4 regions of the Terrabacter lapilli genome follow, and region 2 is predicted to be linked to each of the others. Evidence: riboswitches for the same ligand, from Rfam matches in the RefSeq annotation. Region 2 holds a riboswitch; each other region holds the start of a gene.
The links. Region 2 has a riboswitch for cyclic di-AMP ahead of ABD241_RS20210 (C40 family peptidase). Riboswitches for the same ligand answer to the same signal wherever they lie in the genome.

Region 1 (3,867 bases), on a different contig from region 2:
CGGCCGGGTCATGGTCGTGTCGCGTGGCTCCTCCTCGGCCGTCATGGGTGCCCTCGAGACCGCCGCCTTCTCGGGCCAGTGGGGCTCGTGGACCGCTGCCCACGGAGTTGACCCGCAGTCACCGACGGACCCCGCCGTATCTGATCTCTTCAGATACGCCGGCGATCTCGAGAGCTGGGTGCCCGTCAGCGGCGGCACCTCACAGAACGGCCAGACGCATGTCCTCTGGGCGCCTTCGTCGCCGTACTTCGGCTGAGACCCACCTCAGAGCGGCGGACGAGTAGTCGTCCGCCGCTGAGGGCCTCGTCGGTCGGTGCCCTCTCCCTCAGCCAAGGAGCGTCGCGGAAGTAGGTCAGCGGCTCGCCCTCATCAGGCTCGACGGACCCAGGACAGTGGACGGGTTCGCCCCAGCCGGGCGGGAAGGGGAGCTTCAGGCATGTTTGTGCCGGTCAGAGAGCTGGCGAGGGGACTCGAACCCCTAACCACCTGTTTACAAGACAGGTGCGCTACCGATTGCGCCACGCCAGCGGGCCCGCGGCACAGCCCCGGGACGGGCGAAAGCGTAACCGAGCGCGGCGGCATACGCCCAAACGATCGCCCCACCCGAGCGTGGGGCCGAGGGAGGGCCGGACGCAGAAGGACGGCCCCGCGCAACCCAGGGGTTGGTCGCGCGAGGCCGTCCGGCTCAGTTCTACCAGTAACTCAGGGCAGGCGCAGAACCTGGCCGACGAAGATGAGGTTCGGGTTGGTGACCCGGGCCCCGTTCGCCTTCCAGAGGGCCTTCCACCCACCGGCCACGTGGTAGCGCTGGGCGAGCTCGCCCAGGGTGTCGCCGCTGCGAACGGTGATCGACGGGCCGGTCGCCGTGTTCCGGGCCGTGTTCCTCACCGTGGAGGTGCCGGCGTACGACTTCTTCTTGCTGACCGACTTCTTCGTGACCGTCGACTTCGTGGTCAGCGGGGCACGCTGCGTGGAACGCGAAGCGGTGATGTTGCTGGAGGTGGCGCCCCCGTTGGAGCGGCTCAGGCCGGCACGCACCGAGCAGACGGGCCAGGCGCCGGGGCCCTGCACGGCGAGGACGCGCTGCGCGACGGCGATCTGCGCCTCACGCGAGGCGTAGTCGGCGCGCGATGCGTAGGCGCCGCCGCCGAAGCCGAGCCAGGTGCTCTTCGTGAACTGCAGGCCGCCGTAGAAGCCGTTGCCGGTGTTGATGGCCCAGTTGCCGCCGGACTCGCACGCGGCGACCGCGTCCCAGACCGAGGATGCCTTGGCCGAACCCGCCGTGGCGAGGCCGCCGACGATGGTGGCCGCTCCGGCGATGCCGACTCCCGCAAGGCGCTGCTTCACAGAGATCTTCTTCGCCGCAGCATGTTTGGACAGGTACTGCATTGGTGGTGTTCCTTCCTGACGTGCGCCTGCGGGGTTAGCTGTCGGGTTGGGGCGTCAGGTGCCCTGTCGCGGAAGCGACTTCACCCCCAGGCCAGATGTCGTGCTCGTGCGTCGTTGCACGGGAACTCTCTGGCCACACTGGGTCCCCCGTCCTCGCCCGGCCCACCGGTGTGGGCTACATCCCTGGCTGGCGAGGCTCGGCGCGCTCAGGGATCGGATTCTTTGGGTGTCCATGTGAAGTTGTGGAGAGCGCACGGGTGGAGCCGGACGCGACGAAGCGGAGCAGGGACACATGTCGATTCCCCCATCCGGCCCGAAGGCCGGGGTGCCGCCGAGCACTGACGGTACGTGACGTTTCAACGCCGCACAACCCACGTCGAGACAATTTCGTGATCTGTTCGTGGCCCACAGTTGGGCAGCCGTGCGCTACACGCGCACACGAACCGCATGGTGTCCCCACGGCGGGCACACAGACGCCGTATGCGTCGGGCGCGGTCCCACGCGGTCGCGTCGGACCCACCGTGCGCCCTTGCAGGCTCAGCTGCGCGAGCCGGTCAGCGGCCGAACGGGCTGGCGCCGAACGGGTTCCACGAGAAGCTGGCGCCGTGCCTGAGCGCGACCAGCGCCGCGACGGCACCGAAGACGATGAGGACGCCCGAAACCACCTGCACCGCAAGGCCGGCCGGCACCAGTCGGCGGGCCATGGAGCGCGAGCCACGACGCAGCGAGGCACCGCCGGGGCCCCACCACAGCATGAGCAGGCCGATGGCGCCCCCGACGGCCAGCGTTGCGGGAGAGCCGGGCCCGAGGTCGGTCCCCTGGGTTCCGGCCAGCATCAAGGCCGTTGCGAAGACGCCGGCGAGCGCGACCGCGACCGGTAGGAGCAGCCCCACCACGGTGGCGACGGCTCCGACGACGAGGTGCCAGGGGCTGGAGACCACGGCGAAGGGCACGTCGCTGCGCCGACGCCCGAAGTCGTAGCGCCGGAGCACCAGCGCGGTCACCGAACGGTCGGTCGCTCGCGCCACGGCGGACAGGACCGCGATCGTCACGAGGGCCATGCCGGGCCACGCCATGAGGGCACCGACCCAGGCGACCGCTGCGGCTGCGAGCAGGCCGGTGCGCATGGGCATCCCGATCCGCGGGTCGCCCTCGCGCTGGACGGGCTCGTGGTCCTCCCAGTCCTCCTCGTCGTCCCACTGCCCCGGCTCGTCGGGGAGGTCGTCCCAGCCCCGGTCGCGGGCCGGTGGCGCGGGCGGGGGCACCCGCGGCCGCGAGGTGGGCGGCGCCCACCGCGCCGACTCGGGCGGCAGCGACGGGGCGACCCGGTCGATGGCCGGCTGGACGGCGGTGCGAGCCACCGGTGGCAGGACGGCGGTGCCGACCCCTTCGACGACCTGGGTCTCCCCCGGCGTGGCGGCGCCGCGGCCGTCGTCCCACAGCCCGCCCCGGGGCGTGGGGACGGTGGCGGCCTGTCCAGCGGCATAGAGCTCGAGGGCGGCGATGACCTCGTCGGCGTGCGGGCGCCGGCGCGGGTCCGGCGAGAGGGAGGCTCGCAGCAGCGGCACCAGGCGCGGGTCGACGCCGTCGAGGTCGACCGCCCCGGCACGGACCCGGGCCAGGACGGCGTCCATGCGGCCGCGCCCGAACGGCGGGCGGCCGGACGCGGCATACGTGATCGTCGCCGCCCAGCCCCACCAGTCGGTGGCGTCGGTGATGGCCGCGCCCTCGACGAGCTCGGGCGAGAGGTAGCCGGGGGTCCCCATGACAAGGCCCCCCACGGTGTGGCGCACGTCGTCCTGCAGGTGGGCGATGCCGAAGTCGATGAGCACCGGGTCGCCGTCCTCGAGCAGGACGTTGCCCGGCTTGATGTCGCGGTGCACGACCCCGCAGGCGTGGATGGAGCGAATGGCCTCGGCCACGCCGCACGCCAGACGCAGCAGGTCGGCGGGCGCGAGGGCGCCGTGCTCCTCGACCACCTCGTCGAGGGCGGGCCCCGGGACGTAGCGGGTCACGATGTAGGGGCGCGGCGCCATGACGTCGGCGTCGATGACGGTCGCGACCCGGGCGTCGCGGATGCGAGAGAGCGTGTCGACCTCGCGGGCCAGGCGCTGGCGGGCATCGGCGTCGTGGGCCACGTGCGAGCGCAGCACCTTGATCGCGACGGCACGTCCCCTCGGGTCGAGGGCCAGGTGGACCACGCCCATCCCGCCCTCGCCGATCTCCTCGATGAGGCGGTAGGGCCCGATGCGCTGCGCTGCCGCCGGCCGCTGGACCGCTGCGCCCCCTGCCGTGGGCAGCGCGCCGGTGCGGGTGCCGGGCCGGGGGCTCGGCACCCGCGCGGTCCGGTCGTACGCAGTCATGTCCCTACGGTATGCGACCGCGGCGCCGTGGCCGGGACACACCCACAGCGCGCCCCGAAGTCTCCCGCTTTGCCCGCGTCGCGGAAGCCATGGTCGCCGGGTCGGGCGCCGACCC
Region 2 (3,867 bases):
GCCGGCCTGCGCGCGATCGCGCTGTCGGCATACGGCCCGACGCTGCTCGGCTCGATGGGTGCGGGCGCCGTCACCCCGATCGTCGCGGTCTCGGCGCGCGAGCTCGGCGCCTCCGTCGGGGTGGCCGCCCTCCTCGTCGCCATGATGGGCGTGGGCCAGCTCCTCGGGGACCTGCCCTCGGGAGCGCTCGCCGCGCGCATCGGGGAGCGGCGCGCCCTTCTCATCGCGGCCGTGGTCGAGGCGGCCGGCATGCTGATCGCGGCCCTCGCCGGCGGCCTCGTCATGCTCTTCGCCGGCGTGCTCGTGGTGGGACTGGCCGGTTCCCTCTTCGGGCTGGCCCGGCAGGCCTACCTCACCGAGGCCGTTCCCGTCGCGATGCGGGCCCGCGCCCTGTCGACGCTGGGCGGCGTCAACCGCATCGGCTCCTTCGTCGGCCCGTTCATCGGCTCGCTCGTCATCGTGCGCTGGGGCACCGACTCGGCGTATGCCGTCGGCGGTGTCGCCAGCCTGGCGGCGTTCGTCCTCGTCCTCCTCGCACCCGACATCACGGCCGAGGCGCACCGGGTCGTCGGCCGGGGAGCCCCCCGTAGCGTGGCCTCCGTGCTGCTGCAGCACCGGCACGTGCTCCTCACCCTCGGCACCGGCGCGATGTGCGTCGCCGGCGCGCGGGCGATCCGCGAGGCACTGATCCCGCTCTGGGCCGAGTCGGTCGGCTTCTCGCCGGCGCAGACCTCACTCGTCTTCGGCGTCGCCGGGGCCATCGACATGGCGCTCTTCTACCCCTCGGGCTGGCTCATGGACCGCTACGGCAGGGTCGCGGCTGCGGTCCCGAGCATGGTCGTGCTCGGGCTCGGCATGGCGCTGCTGCCGCTCGCCACCAGCCTGGTCGCGGTGACGGCGGCGGCGACGGTGCTCGGGGTGGGCAACGGGCTCGGTGCCGGGCTGATCATGACGCTCGGTGCCGACGCGTCGCCGGCCGAGGGCCGGGCCCAGTTCCTCGGTGGCTGGCGGCTCTGTGCCGACCTGGGAAGGGCGGCGGGTCCGCTGGCGTTGTCCGGGCTGAGCGCCGTCATGTCCCTCGGCGCCTCCGCAGTCGTCCTCGGTGCGGGCGCCCTGGTCGGGGCGGGCTGGCTGCGCGTCTGGGTGCCACGCCACGACCCCACCCGAGCACCAGCGACGGGCGGCCGGTGACGCGGGCGCTGACGCGGGCGCTGACGACGACGCGACTCTGAGAGGGTATGACCGTGACAGACCTGATCGACACCACCGAGATGTACCTCCGCACGATCTTCGAGCTGGAGGAGGAGGGCATCGTGCCCCTCCGCGCCCGCATCGCCGAGCGTCTCGGCCACTCGGGCCCCACGGTGTCGCAGACGGTGGCCCGGATGGAGCGCGACGGCCTCGTGGCCGTGTCGGGCGACCGCCATCTCGAGCTGTCCGACCGTGGCCGGCTGCTGGCCACCCGGGTCATGCGCAAGCACCGCCTCGCGGAGCGGCTGCTCGTCGACGTCATCGGCCTCGAGTGGGAGTACGCCCACGACGAGGCCTGCCGCTGGGAGCACGTCATGTCGGAGAAGGTCGAGCGCAAGATCCTCGGCCTGATCGGCGACGGCCTCGAGTCCCCCTACGGCAACCCCATCCCGGGGCTGGCCGAGCTCGGCGTGCAGCAGGGGGAGGACTTCCTCGCCGGCCTGCGGACCCTGGCGGCCGTCGTCGGTGACGCCCCGTCCGTGGTGACCATCCGCCGCATCGGCGAGCCCGTCCAGGTCGACCCCGAGGCGCTCGCGCTGCTGACCAGTGCCGGCGTCGTGCCCGGGGCCCGGGTCGAGGTGGTCCGCGAGGGCGGCAGGGTGCTCGCGGTCCGTGAGGGAGGCGAGCCCTCCGACGGCGTCTCGCTGCCCGACGACGTGGCGGTCCACGTCTTCTGCCAGGCCGCCTGAGGCCTTCTTTACGCGTCCGCGGACAAGCCTTTGACGTGCCGCAACCCGGACGTGACAAGAATGGGGGAGTTGGGTACGGTTGGCCCCACTTGCTCTCCCCGTCGAGCAGGTGCCACGGGTCGGACCGCCTAGTCCTGCCATCGACCCGGGGCTCGGCACGAACCGCATGGCAGGAGCGGGGGAACCACGTTCTCCGGGCGTCGTGAGACGTCCTCGGGGTGAAGCCTTCCGTGGACCGAACTCGGTCCGAGCGAAGGCCGGGCAGCTACCTCCAGCCCGAACCCGACAGCTCACCTCGCCGGCGTCGAGAGGTCTAACAGTGGCTCAGAACGTTCCCGGGCGCCACCGCGCCCCCGGTCGATTCAGCGCGATCTCAGAGCTGAAGACGATCGCCAAGGAGTCTGCTCAGCCCGCCGTCAAGGGCGCAGCCATCGTGGCTGCCTCGGGTGGTCTCGTGGCCTCGTTCGCCGGCACGGCGAACGCCGCCGACGGCTCGAGCAGCGTCGTCGCGGCTCCGGCCGCCGTCGGGCCCGCAGCCGGCACGCTGACGGCAGGCAACGCGCTGTCGGCCATCGGCTACGCCAACCCCGCACTGAAGCAGGCCACGTCCCAGCCGGTCGTCATCGAGGACATCGCGGTCAAGGCCCGACGCGCCCAGCAGAAGGCTGCCGAGGAGGCTGCGGCCAAGGCTGCCGCCGACCGCCAGGCCGCCGCTGAGCGCGCCTCGCGCTCGACGCAGCGCGCCGCCCTCAACCCGGTGCCCGCCCCGGCTCCCAGCGCCTCGGGCATCGTGGGCATCGCCCAGTCGCTCTTCGGCATCCCCTACGTCTACGGCGGCACCACCCCGTCCGGCTTCGACTGCTCGGGCTTCACGTCCTACGTCTACCGGCAGGCCGGCATCTCGATCCCGCGCACGGCCTCCGCGCAGCAGGCGGCGGCGACTCCCGTCAGCAGCCCGAGCCCCGGCGACCTCGTGTTCTTCGGCTCGCCCGCCTACCACGTGGGCATCTACGTCAGCCCGGGCCGCATGATCGACGCCCAGCGCCCCGGCACCGTGACCGGCAACCACTCCATCTGGACGACGCCCTCCGGCTACGGCCGCTTCTGAGCGACCCCTCTCGCGCCACGCCCTGTGCCCCCACCGACTCCGGTGGGGGCACATCGCATTCCCCGGCGGGTGCGACGGTCCGTGGTTGACTGACGTGATGACGACAGTCCAGCCTGCCGCCGAGTCCACGACCCACATCGAGCTCCACCTCTGGAGCGACCTGGTCTGCCCCTACTCGTGGGTGGCCAAGCGCCGCGTCGAGGCGGCCATCGCCGCCTTCGAGCGCCCGCACGACGTGATGCTGCGCCTGCGCTCCTTCGAGCTCGACCCCGACGTCCCGGTGGGCGGTGCGGTGCCCGTCCGTGAGCACCTGTCCATGCGCTACGGCGGCGGCGACGCGGGCACCGGCCGGCTGATGAACGCCAAGGCCAGCGAGGAGGCGCAGGCCGACGACCTCGTCTTCGACTGGGACCGTGCCGTGCGGGCCAACACCTTCGACGCGCACCGCCTGTGCGCCCTCGCCGGCGAGATGGGCGGGCCGGCGCTGCGCTCCGCGGCGGTCGAGCGCTTCCACTGGGCGCACTTCGGCGAGGGCCTCGCGATCGACGACCACGAGGTGCTCCAGCGCCTGGCCGCCGAGTGCGGCATGGATGAGCGGCGGGTGGCCGCGGTGCTGGCCTCGGACGACTACTCCGAGCAGGTCCGTGCCGACGAGCGAGAGGCCGGATCGATGGGCGTCACCGCGACGCCCTTCCTCCTCGCCAACGGGTATGCCGCCCTGTCGGGGGTGCGTCCCGTCGACGACTACCTCGCCCTCCTCCGCGGCGTCGCGACCCAGTCGGTCTGACGCACCCGCGCCAAGGGACTCCGGCCGGGGCG
Region 3 (3,867 bases), on a different contig from region 2:
GCGTGGACGTACTCGGCGACGAGCCCGGGGATCTCCTCGGTCTCGAGCGCCCGCGGGACGACGTACGGCTGCTGGCCCTTGGCGGTCACGATCTCGCCGGGGGCGGCGATGGCGCTCGGGGCGACGCTCTCGAGGCCGCCCTTGTTGTCGGGGTGCGCGATGCGGCCGGCGTGCATGAGCTGCACGACGACGTGCCCGCCGCCCTGGTGCACGGCGTCGGCGACGAGGCGCCAGCCGGCGACCTGCTCGTCGGAGTGGATGCCGGGGGTGTCGAGGTAGCCCTGTCCGACGGCGCTGGGCTGGGTGCCCTCGGTGATGATGAGACCGGCGCTCGCGCGCTGGCCGTAGTACTCGGCGTTGAGCTCGGTCGGTGCCTGGCCCTCGCCGGCGCGGTTGCGCGTCAGCGGTGCCATGACGAAGCGCTGGGGGAGGTCCCAGCGGCCGATGCGGATGCTCTCGAAAGCCGTGCTCACAGGCCTGCTCCTCAAGGTGGGGGACTGTCGGATCCGTCGAGGCCCACCCGTTCGGTGGAGCCTTCAACTACCTAGGCGACAAGGAGCAGGGCCGGCCGATCATTCCCGTTTGCCCGCAGTGTGGGCCATGTCGCAGGAAGCGTCCGATGGACATGCAGAAGGGGAGGGCGCCCGAAGGCACCCTCCCCTTGCCGACAGCCGCGTCAGCGAGCTGCTCGGCTCACGGTGCGTAGATGAACGACATGCCGCCGCTCAGGGTGACCGTGCGCGTGTCGTAGTTGTACGGGCCGGCGGTGGCGTTCATCTCGATGATCGTCACCTGGTTGCCGTTGACGGCCGTGACCCAGCCGACGTGGCCGACGCTCGAGGAGCCGGCGACACCGGGCTGCATCACGATGATCGAACGCGTACGCGGGGTGCTGCTCACGGTGTAGCCCGCGGAGCGCGCGCCCGAGGCCCAGGCCATCGCGTTGCCGGTCCAGCCGCCGGGGTAGTAGCCCTCGGACTGGTACCACTGGTTGAGGGCGCCCCACGTGCACTGGCCGGCGGTGGCCCAGTTGTGGGAGGCCCGCATGCCGGCCGAGGCGCCGGGGGTGTAGCCGTTGCTGCCCGACTTCGTGGTCGAGGTGCTGTTGGTCAGCGTGCTCCGGGTCAGGTCGCGCGAGGCGCGCTGGGCAGCGGCCTGGCGCTCGGCGGCAGCCTTGGCAGCGGCAGCCTTGGCGGCCGCAGCCTGCGCGGCGGCGCGCTGCGCCTGCAGCTGCACGTCCTGGATGACCTGCGGCTTCGACGTGGCCACGCGCTGGGCGGTGGCCTGCTGCGCTGCCGGCGCGAAGCCGATCTTGGACAGGGCCGTCGAGGCGGCCGGGGCGGCGGCGGCGGCCGGGCCGACGGCGGCCGGAGCGCCCTGCGGGGCGACGGCCGCGTTGGCGCCGGCGGCCTTGGCCGCGGCCGGGGACAGGGAGTCGGCGCTCGCGGGGTTGGCGAACCCGGCGACGAGGCCGCCGGTGGCGGCCACGAGGGCGCCTGCCTTCAGGGCCGGCTGGGCCGACTCGCGGGCGAGGAGCTTGAGCTCGCTCAGGGGGTTGTGGCGTCCGGGCGCGCGGTGGCGCCCACGGGTGGTGTCGTTGATCACGGCTGTGCCTCTCCGCGCCTACGAAGTTAGCTGTCGGGTTCGGGCGGAAAGGTGCCCGGTCACGGACCCGACGGACGAGACTTCGTCGCGCGGGGGCCGTGGCTTAACCCCAAGGACGTCCGGAGTCGTTGCGCCGGACGCCCGGAGAAACGTGTGGTTCCTCCGCTCCTGTCACAAGGTTTGGTTCTTCTCGCAAGGTGGTGACAGGACTAGGCGGTCCACCACGCGAGAGCCCGACCTGTTGGACGGACCACCGAAGACTAGATGAGTCGAAAGGTAAAAGTCACGCCGCGGTAACGGAGCCGCGCCGCTTCTGTCGCCGTATGTCCGTGTTTTCGGCTCGAATGAGCGCCCAACGGGCAAAAGGTGAGACGCAGATCACACCGGAGTCGCGCCCACCAGGTGGAGGCCGCGGGTAGCCGGGCCCGTCCGGACGTCAGCTCTTGGGGCTCTCGGACACGTCGGCGCGGCGGGCGAGGCACAGCCGGGCGATCTCACCGACCAGCTCGAGGGGGACCGGCCGGCTGACCGGGAAGCGCACGGTGTCCTTCGCGCGCCGGTAGGGCGCGATGGCCTCCTCGAACTCCGGGCTCCCGGTCGGCACCGGGTAGAGGCCCACGTGGTTCTTCCAGCCGGCGTAGTAGACGAGCGGCTTGCCGTCGACCGTGAAGGTGGCCATGCCGTAGCTGATCTTCTCGGCAGCGTGCGGCGCGACCTTCTTGATGGCCCGTCTCACCCCGGCAAGCTGCGCCCGCGTCTCCTCCGGGTAGGACGCGATGTAGTCATCGACTGACGCAAATCTAGGGGCCAATCCTGGTCCTCACTTCGGTGTCGGACCGGTCATGGAGGGGATACTCCCGACTGTATTGCGCGAAACGGACCTCCGCAAAAGCAAGGTCACCCCGTGGAAGGGGTGCTGCGCCCGTGCGCGTGCGGCCGCTCAGACCTCGACCCACTCCTCGCCGGCGAGCACCCGACCGACGGCGCCGACGCTCGCTCGGCCGAGCAGCGTCGCGGCGGTGAAGTCGGCGGCCAGCCCGTCGAAGACCTCGTGCCGGCGCAGCATCGCGTGCTTGCCGCCCGTCACGGTGACGTAGCCGACGTGGTCGGCCGTCCGGGCGAGGTCGCGTGCGACCGACGCGGAGTTGCGCGGCCGGGCCACCCGGTCCTCGTCGCCGTGGACGATGAGCACGTTGCGGCCCGAGAGGTTCGTGCGTTGTCCTTCGTCGGGGTAGACCCACGGGTTGAGCGCGACGGCGCTGACGACCGGGTGCTCGCGCGCGGCGAGCAGCGCGGCCCGACCGCCGAGCGAGTGCCCGACGAGCGTGACGGGCAGCCCGGGCCCGAACCGCTCGGCGACCTGGCCCAGCGCCCAGTGGACGTCGTCGACGGGGGTGTGGGTCGCGTCCCAGCCCCGGGTCGAGTTGAGCAGGCGCAGCACGGCGACCTCACCGTTGACGGCGCGGGCGATGCGTGCGGCGATCGGCACCATCCGCAGCACCGAGAGCTGGGTCGGGCTCACGCGCGCCGTGCCGCGTCGGGCCGCGCCGCCGTGGAGCACGAGGGCGATGCCCTGCGGCGCCTCGGGTGCAGCCGTGTCGAGTAGGCGGGCGTGCGTCACCTCGTGCTCCGTCTCTGTCGCAGGGTCGAGGGCGTATGCCGGGAGCTGCCAGCCAGCGCGCGGGCCGGGTCGCGTGGGTGCTCGGGTCGCGTGCTCACTCGCGGGGTTCGGAGCCGCGGCGCCGTCGGCTTGGTCGGGTCGGCATCAGGGCCGCAGGAGGACCTTGATGGCGCGGCGCTCGTCCATGGCCTTGTAGCCCTCGGCGACCTCGTCGAGCGGGAGCGTCAGGTCGAAGACCTTGCCGGGGTCGATGCGGCGGTCGAGGACGCGGCCCAGCAGGTCGGGCAGGTAGGTGCGGACGGGCGCCATGCCACCGGCGAGGCCGACGTTGCGCACGAACATCTGACGGACGGGCAGCTCGACACCGTGCGGGGCGCCGACGAAGCCGACGCTCGAGCCGGGGCGGGCGATGCGGAAGGCCGTCTTCATCGACTGGTCGGTGCCGACGCACTCGAGCACCGAGTCGGCGCCGACGCCGCCGGTCAGCTCGAGGATGGCCTCGACACCGGCGTCGTCGCGCTCGGCCACGACGTCGGTGGCACCGAACTCGCGGGCCAGCTGCTGGCGCGGCTCGTGGCGCGACATCGCGACGATGCGCTCGGCGCCGAGCTCCTTGGCGGCGATGACGCCGCACAGGCCGA
Region 4 (3,867 bases), on a different contig from region 2:
TCAGCCGGCGAAGGCGCGCACCTGCTGCCCGGGCACGGAGACGCGCACCCGGAAGAGCGCACCGGCCTGGGGCTCCGGGTCGTCGAGGTTCTCGCGCGAGGTCGTGACGTAGAGGTCGCGCAGGTCCTCGCCGCCGAAGGTGCACGCCGTGACGAGCCGCACCGGCAGCACGACCTCGGCGAGCACGTCACCCCAAGGGGAGTAGCAGCGGACCCGGCTCGCGCCGTTGAGGGCGACCCACACGTTGCCTGCGCTGTCGACGGTCAGCCCGTCGGGACTGCCGACGGCGTGACCGACGAAGGGACGCCGGTTCGCCAGCTCGCCGCCGACCACGTCGAAGACGTCGGTGCGGCCCGTGGGGGTGTCGTCGTAGTACGCCAGGCGGTGGTCCGGCGAGAGGTCGATGCCGTTGGAGATCGTCACGTCGGGCAGGACCACGGTGACCTCGCCGGCGGAGTCGACGCGGTAGAGCGTGGCGCTGCCCGGGACGCGGTCGTAGCCCATCGTCCCCGCCCAGAGGCGGCCCTCGCTGTCGACACCGCCCTCGTTCATCCGGACCGACGGGTCGTCCCAGAGGTCGAACCACGGCGTGGGTATGCCGTCCGGCTCGTCGGCGCGCGCCAGCCCGCGCTCGGTCGCGACCACCCAGCCGCCGTTGGTGCGCGGCCGCACGAACGCCGCGACGTCGCCGACGTGCATGCGGTCGACGGACCCGTCGGGGCGCAGGGACATCACGTCACCGGCGAGCATGTCGACCCAGCGCAGGCCGCCCCACGACGGCGACCACACCGGCCCCTCGCCGTGGTAGCAGAGGGCATCGGTGACCTGCTCGAGCTCTCCGGTGACGATGCCGGGCACCTGTCTCATCAGTCCCACCAGACCCCGACGTAGTGGTGGCCGTCCGGCACGGCCGGCGCGTCGACCAGCCACTCCGCACCGGCCGCCGGCCCGCCGCTCGGCTCGGTGTCGGCGGCGGCCGTGAGCGCGTCGACCTCCTCCGGCTGGAGCGTCGTGATGACGGCGACCCCACTGGCGTAGGGCCATTCGTCATCGGGGAACTCGGCGAACTCCAGCACGTCCAGCTCGACCCGCACGTCGTCGACCTCGGGGTGGTCACGCAGCTCGAAGAGGACCGTGCGCACCGTCTCGAGGGTCAGGTCGTCCGGCCGGTTGGGGGCGATGCACCACTCGCAGTCGTTGCCGTCGAAGAACTGCTCGAGGGTCACAGCCACCTGGGCCCTGGCTCCCCCGCGTTCGCGGACGTGGTCGATCAAGGCGGTCTGCTTGGCGAGATCCATGACGGTCGGAGGCCCCCGGGGTCGCGGTCATTGCACGGTCGCGGCGTCGGCTACACTGACGCCGCGTGCCGCCTTGCACGTACCCCTCATGGGGGTCCGGTCGGCGGCCCGGCGAGCGTAGCTCAATGGTAGAGCGCCAGCTTCCCAAGCTGGATACGCGGGTTCGATTCCCGTCGCTCGCTCACATCACACCTGGTGGAACACGAAGCCGCAGGCCCTCAGCAGGGTCTGCGGCTTCGTCGTTCGTGAGCGACGTGGGTGTGCGTCGTCAGCGGACGCGACCGGCGACCCAGGCGCTGGTCCAGAGCGTCGAGAGCTGGACCCGCTGGCCGGGACGCGGCGCGTGCCAGACCTTGCCGTAGCCGGCGTAGACGCCGACGTGGTAGGCCCACCCGTTCGACATGAAGAAGATCAGGTCACCGGGGAGGACGTAGGACTTGGAGATCGGGATGGTCGCGAGGCGCTGGGCGTTGGCGGTTCGCGGCAGGTAGCGGTGCAGCCGCGTGCTGTAGACGTAGTAGACGAGGCCGGAGCAGTCGAAGTACGTGGGCCCGGCAGAGCCCCAGCGGTACCACTTGCCGACCTGCGCGGCCGTCAGCCAGAGGCCCTGGAGGCGCACGGGAGCCGCGTAGACCGGCCTGGTGCCCAGCGTGACGGCGGATGCGGAGCCGGCTCCCGGCGGGGAGCCCTTGGAGCCGGTCGAGCCGGTCGAGCCGGTCGAGCTGGTCGGGCTCGTCGAGGCGGCGGTGCCGGACACAGGAGCGCCGCCCAGTCCGAGGAGCAGGGCGGCGGCGAGCAGGGGTGTCAGGGCGAGCGATCGGAGTCGTCGGGGACTGCGTTCAGGGCGTGCAGGGGTAGTGGCGGACATGGTCGGGTTCCTTCCCACGCCTTCGAGATGAGCTGTCGGGTTCGGGCGGAGGTAGCCCGGCCGCGCATGGCGGCTTCACCCCGAGGACCGGTCCTTGCCGGCCCGGAAGTGGGTCTCCCGATCCTGTCCACGTGATGCACGACTGCCCCGACGGCGGACAGGACTCGGCGTGCCGCGGGCCGGCCGGGGAGGACCCCGGCCGATGAGCACTTCGACGGTGGCAGAGCCGGCGCCCGATCCATAGATCGTCGTCAGATATCGGCAGATGTTGCCGGGACAAACAGTGCCCAACCCGGGCAGCCCTCGGCCGCTTGCGTCGCGAACGGCATACGCGTAGCCGACAGACGCACCGAAAAAGGGGTGGACCCGACCCCTCCGCAGCCCGCAGGATGGACGCCGCCGCGCGCAGGGCGCGGCGAGCTCGTCAGCGTGGTGGGCCCGGGAACGGGTCCGGAGAGGGTGGTGGCCGCCATGGCCCGCAGAGCGACAGGCAGCGCGACCCACCACCACCCCGGCTGACCGGCCATCCGGTCATGCCCTGAACCGATGAGGAGCACGACCGTGAAACCCCTGACAGAGCAAGAGATCCGCGCGTCCTTCGTGAACGCCAGCCGGCGTGAGGCGAAGCACGCGAGCCTGCCCGACCTCGAGCGGCTCGGTGACCGCTGGGAGACGCTCGACTACCTCGGCTGGACCGACCGGAGCAACGCACAACGTGCGTATGCCGTCGTGCCCGTCGACGACGAGCCCGTCGGCTTCCTCCTGCGGGCCTCCGAGCGGACTCGGAAGGCCAGCGCCATGTGCGCCTGGTGCGAGGACGTCGTGGCGACGAGCGACGTCGCCCTCTTCACGGCCCGGCGCGCCGGCGCGGCGGGTCGGGAGGGCAACAGCCTCGGCACGCTCGTGCACACCGACTTCAGCTGCTCCGCGCACGCCCGGCGGCTGCCGAGCAGCATGGAGGGCGGCCTCGACCCGGTGGCGCTCGTGGAGCGCCGGGTCGAGGAGCTGCGGGCCCGCTCGTCGGCCTTCGCCCGCCGGGTCCGCGACGGGTCGTAGGCGCTGGCCTGCGGGCGGGTCGGGTTTGGCGGGCGGCCCGGCTGTTGCTACGGTAGGCGACGCCTCGCAGGCGTAGTTCAGTAGCAGAACAGCCTTCTTCCAGAAGGAAGACGTACGTGCAATTCGTGCCGCCTGCTCCAGTCGAAGGGCCCGGTCACCGACCGGGCCCTTTCGCTTGCACGCGCTCGCCTGTGCCGTGTCTGAGACCCCTTGCGTTCGTTACTGGTGGGTAGCATCATGAAGGTAACCGGCCAGTAACTTCGCGCGCCCGCCGGCGACGGCGCGGACGCACGACGAGCGACAGAACGCGGAGGGTCCCCCGAATGGGCCACTACAAGAGCAACGTGCGCGACCTCGAGTTCAACCTCTTCGAGGTCTTCGACCGCCAGGAGGTCCTGGGGCAGGGCATCTACGCCGACGTCGACGTCGACGCCGCGAAGGACATCCTGCACGAGGTCTCGCGCCTCGCCGAGAACGAGCTGGCCGACAGCCTCCTCGACAGCGACCGCCACCCACCCGTCTACGACGCGGCCACCCAGACCGTGACGATGCCCGAGTCGTTCAAGCGCTCGTTCAAGGCCTACGTCGACGGCGACTGGGGCAACCTCGACGTGCCCGCCGAGCTCGGGGGCATGGTCGTCCCCG

Region 1: another riboswitch for cyclic di-AMP. It lies ahead of ABD241_RS13255 (transglycosylase family protein); the one in region 2 lies ahead of ABD241_RS20210 (C40 family peptidase).
Region 3: another riboswitch for cyclic di-AMP. It lies ahead of ABD241_RS10155 (CHAP domain-containing protein); the one in region 2 lies ahead of ABD241_RS20210 (C40 family peptidase).
Region 4: another riboswitch for cyclic di-AMP. It lies ahead of ABD241_RS18095 (C40 family peptidase); the one in region 2 lies ahead of ABD241_RS20210 (C40 family peptidase).

What each region holds. Positions count from the first base shown of each region.
Region 1 is NZ_BAAAPU010000007.1:1,126,234-1,130,100, reverse strand. Features, by position in the region: gene ABD241_RS13265 (tachylectin-related carbohydrate-binding protein) at 1-256, shown strand, start outside; tRNA gene ABD241_RS13260 (tRNA-Thr) at 456-528, opposite strand; gene ABD241_RS13255 (transglycosylase family protein) at 703-1,347, opposite strand; cyclic di-AMP (ydaO/yuaA leader) riboswitch at 1,398-1,570, opposite strand; gene ABD241_RS13250 (serine/threonine-protein kinase) at 1,944-3,752, opposite strand.
Region 2 is NZ_BAAAPU010000012.1:60,977-64,843, reverse strand. Features, by position in the region: gene ABD241_RS20220 (MFS transporter) at 1-1,191, shown strand, start outside; gene ABD241_RS20215 (iron-dependent transcriptional repressor DtxR) at 1,245-1,940, shown strand; cyclic di-AMP (ydaO/yuaA leader) riboswitch at 2,091-2,256, shown strand; gene ABD241_RS20210 (C40 family peptidase) at 2,260-3,048, shown strand; gene ABD241_RS20205 (DsbA family oxidoreductase) at 3,146-3,835, shown strand.
Region 3 is NZ_BAAAPU010000007.1:484,734-488,600, forward strand. Features, by position in the region: gene ABD241_RS10150 (alkene reductase) at 1-473, opposite strand, end outside; gene ABD241_RS10155 (CHAP domain-containing protein) at 694-1,605, opposite strand; cyclic di-AMP (ydaO/yuaA leader) riboswitch at 1,609-1,801, opposite strand; gene ABD241_RS10160 (iron chaperone) at 2,042-2,416, opposite strand; gene ABD241_RS10165 (alpha/beta hydrolase) at 2,546-3,226, opposite strand; gene ABD241_RS10170 (zinc-dependent alcohol dehydrogenase family protein) at 3,371-3,867, opposite strand, start outside.
Region 4 is NZ_BAAAPU010000011.1:116,602-120,468, reverse strand. Features, by position in the region: gene ABD241_RS18110 (SMP-30/gluconolactonase/LRE family protein) at 1-867, opposite strand; gene ABD241_RS18105 (hypothetical protein) at 867-1,274, opposite strand; tRNA gene ABD241_RS18100 (tRNA-Gly) at 1,410-1,480, shown strand; gene ABD241_RS18095 (C40 family peptidase) at 1,567-2,166, opposite strand; cyclic di-AMP (ydaO/yuaA leader) riboswitch at 2,174-2,336, opposite strand; gene ABD241_RS18090 (FBP domain-containing protein) at 2,728-3,222, shown strand; tRNA gene ABD241_RS18085 (tRNA-Gly) at 3,289-3,362, shown strand; gene ABD241_RS18080 (acyl-CoA dehydrogenase) at 3,546-3,867, shown strand, end outside.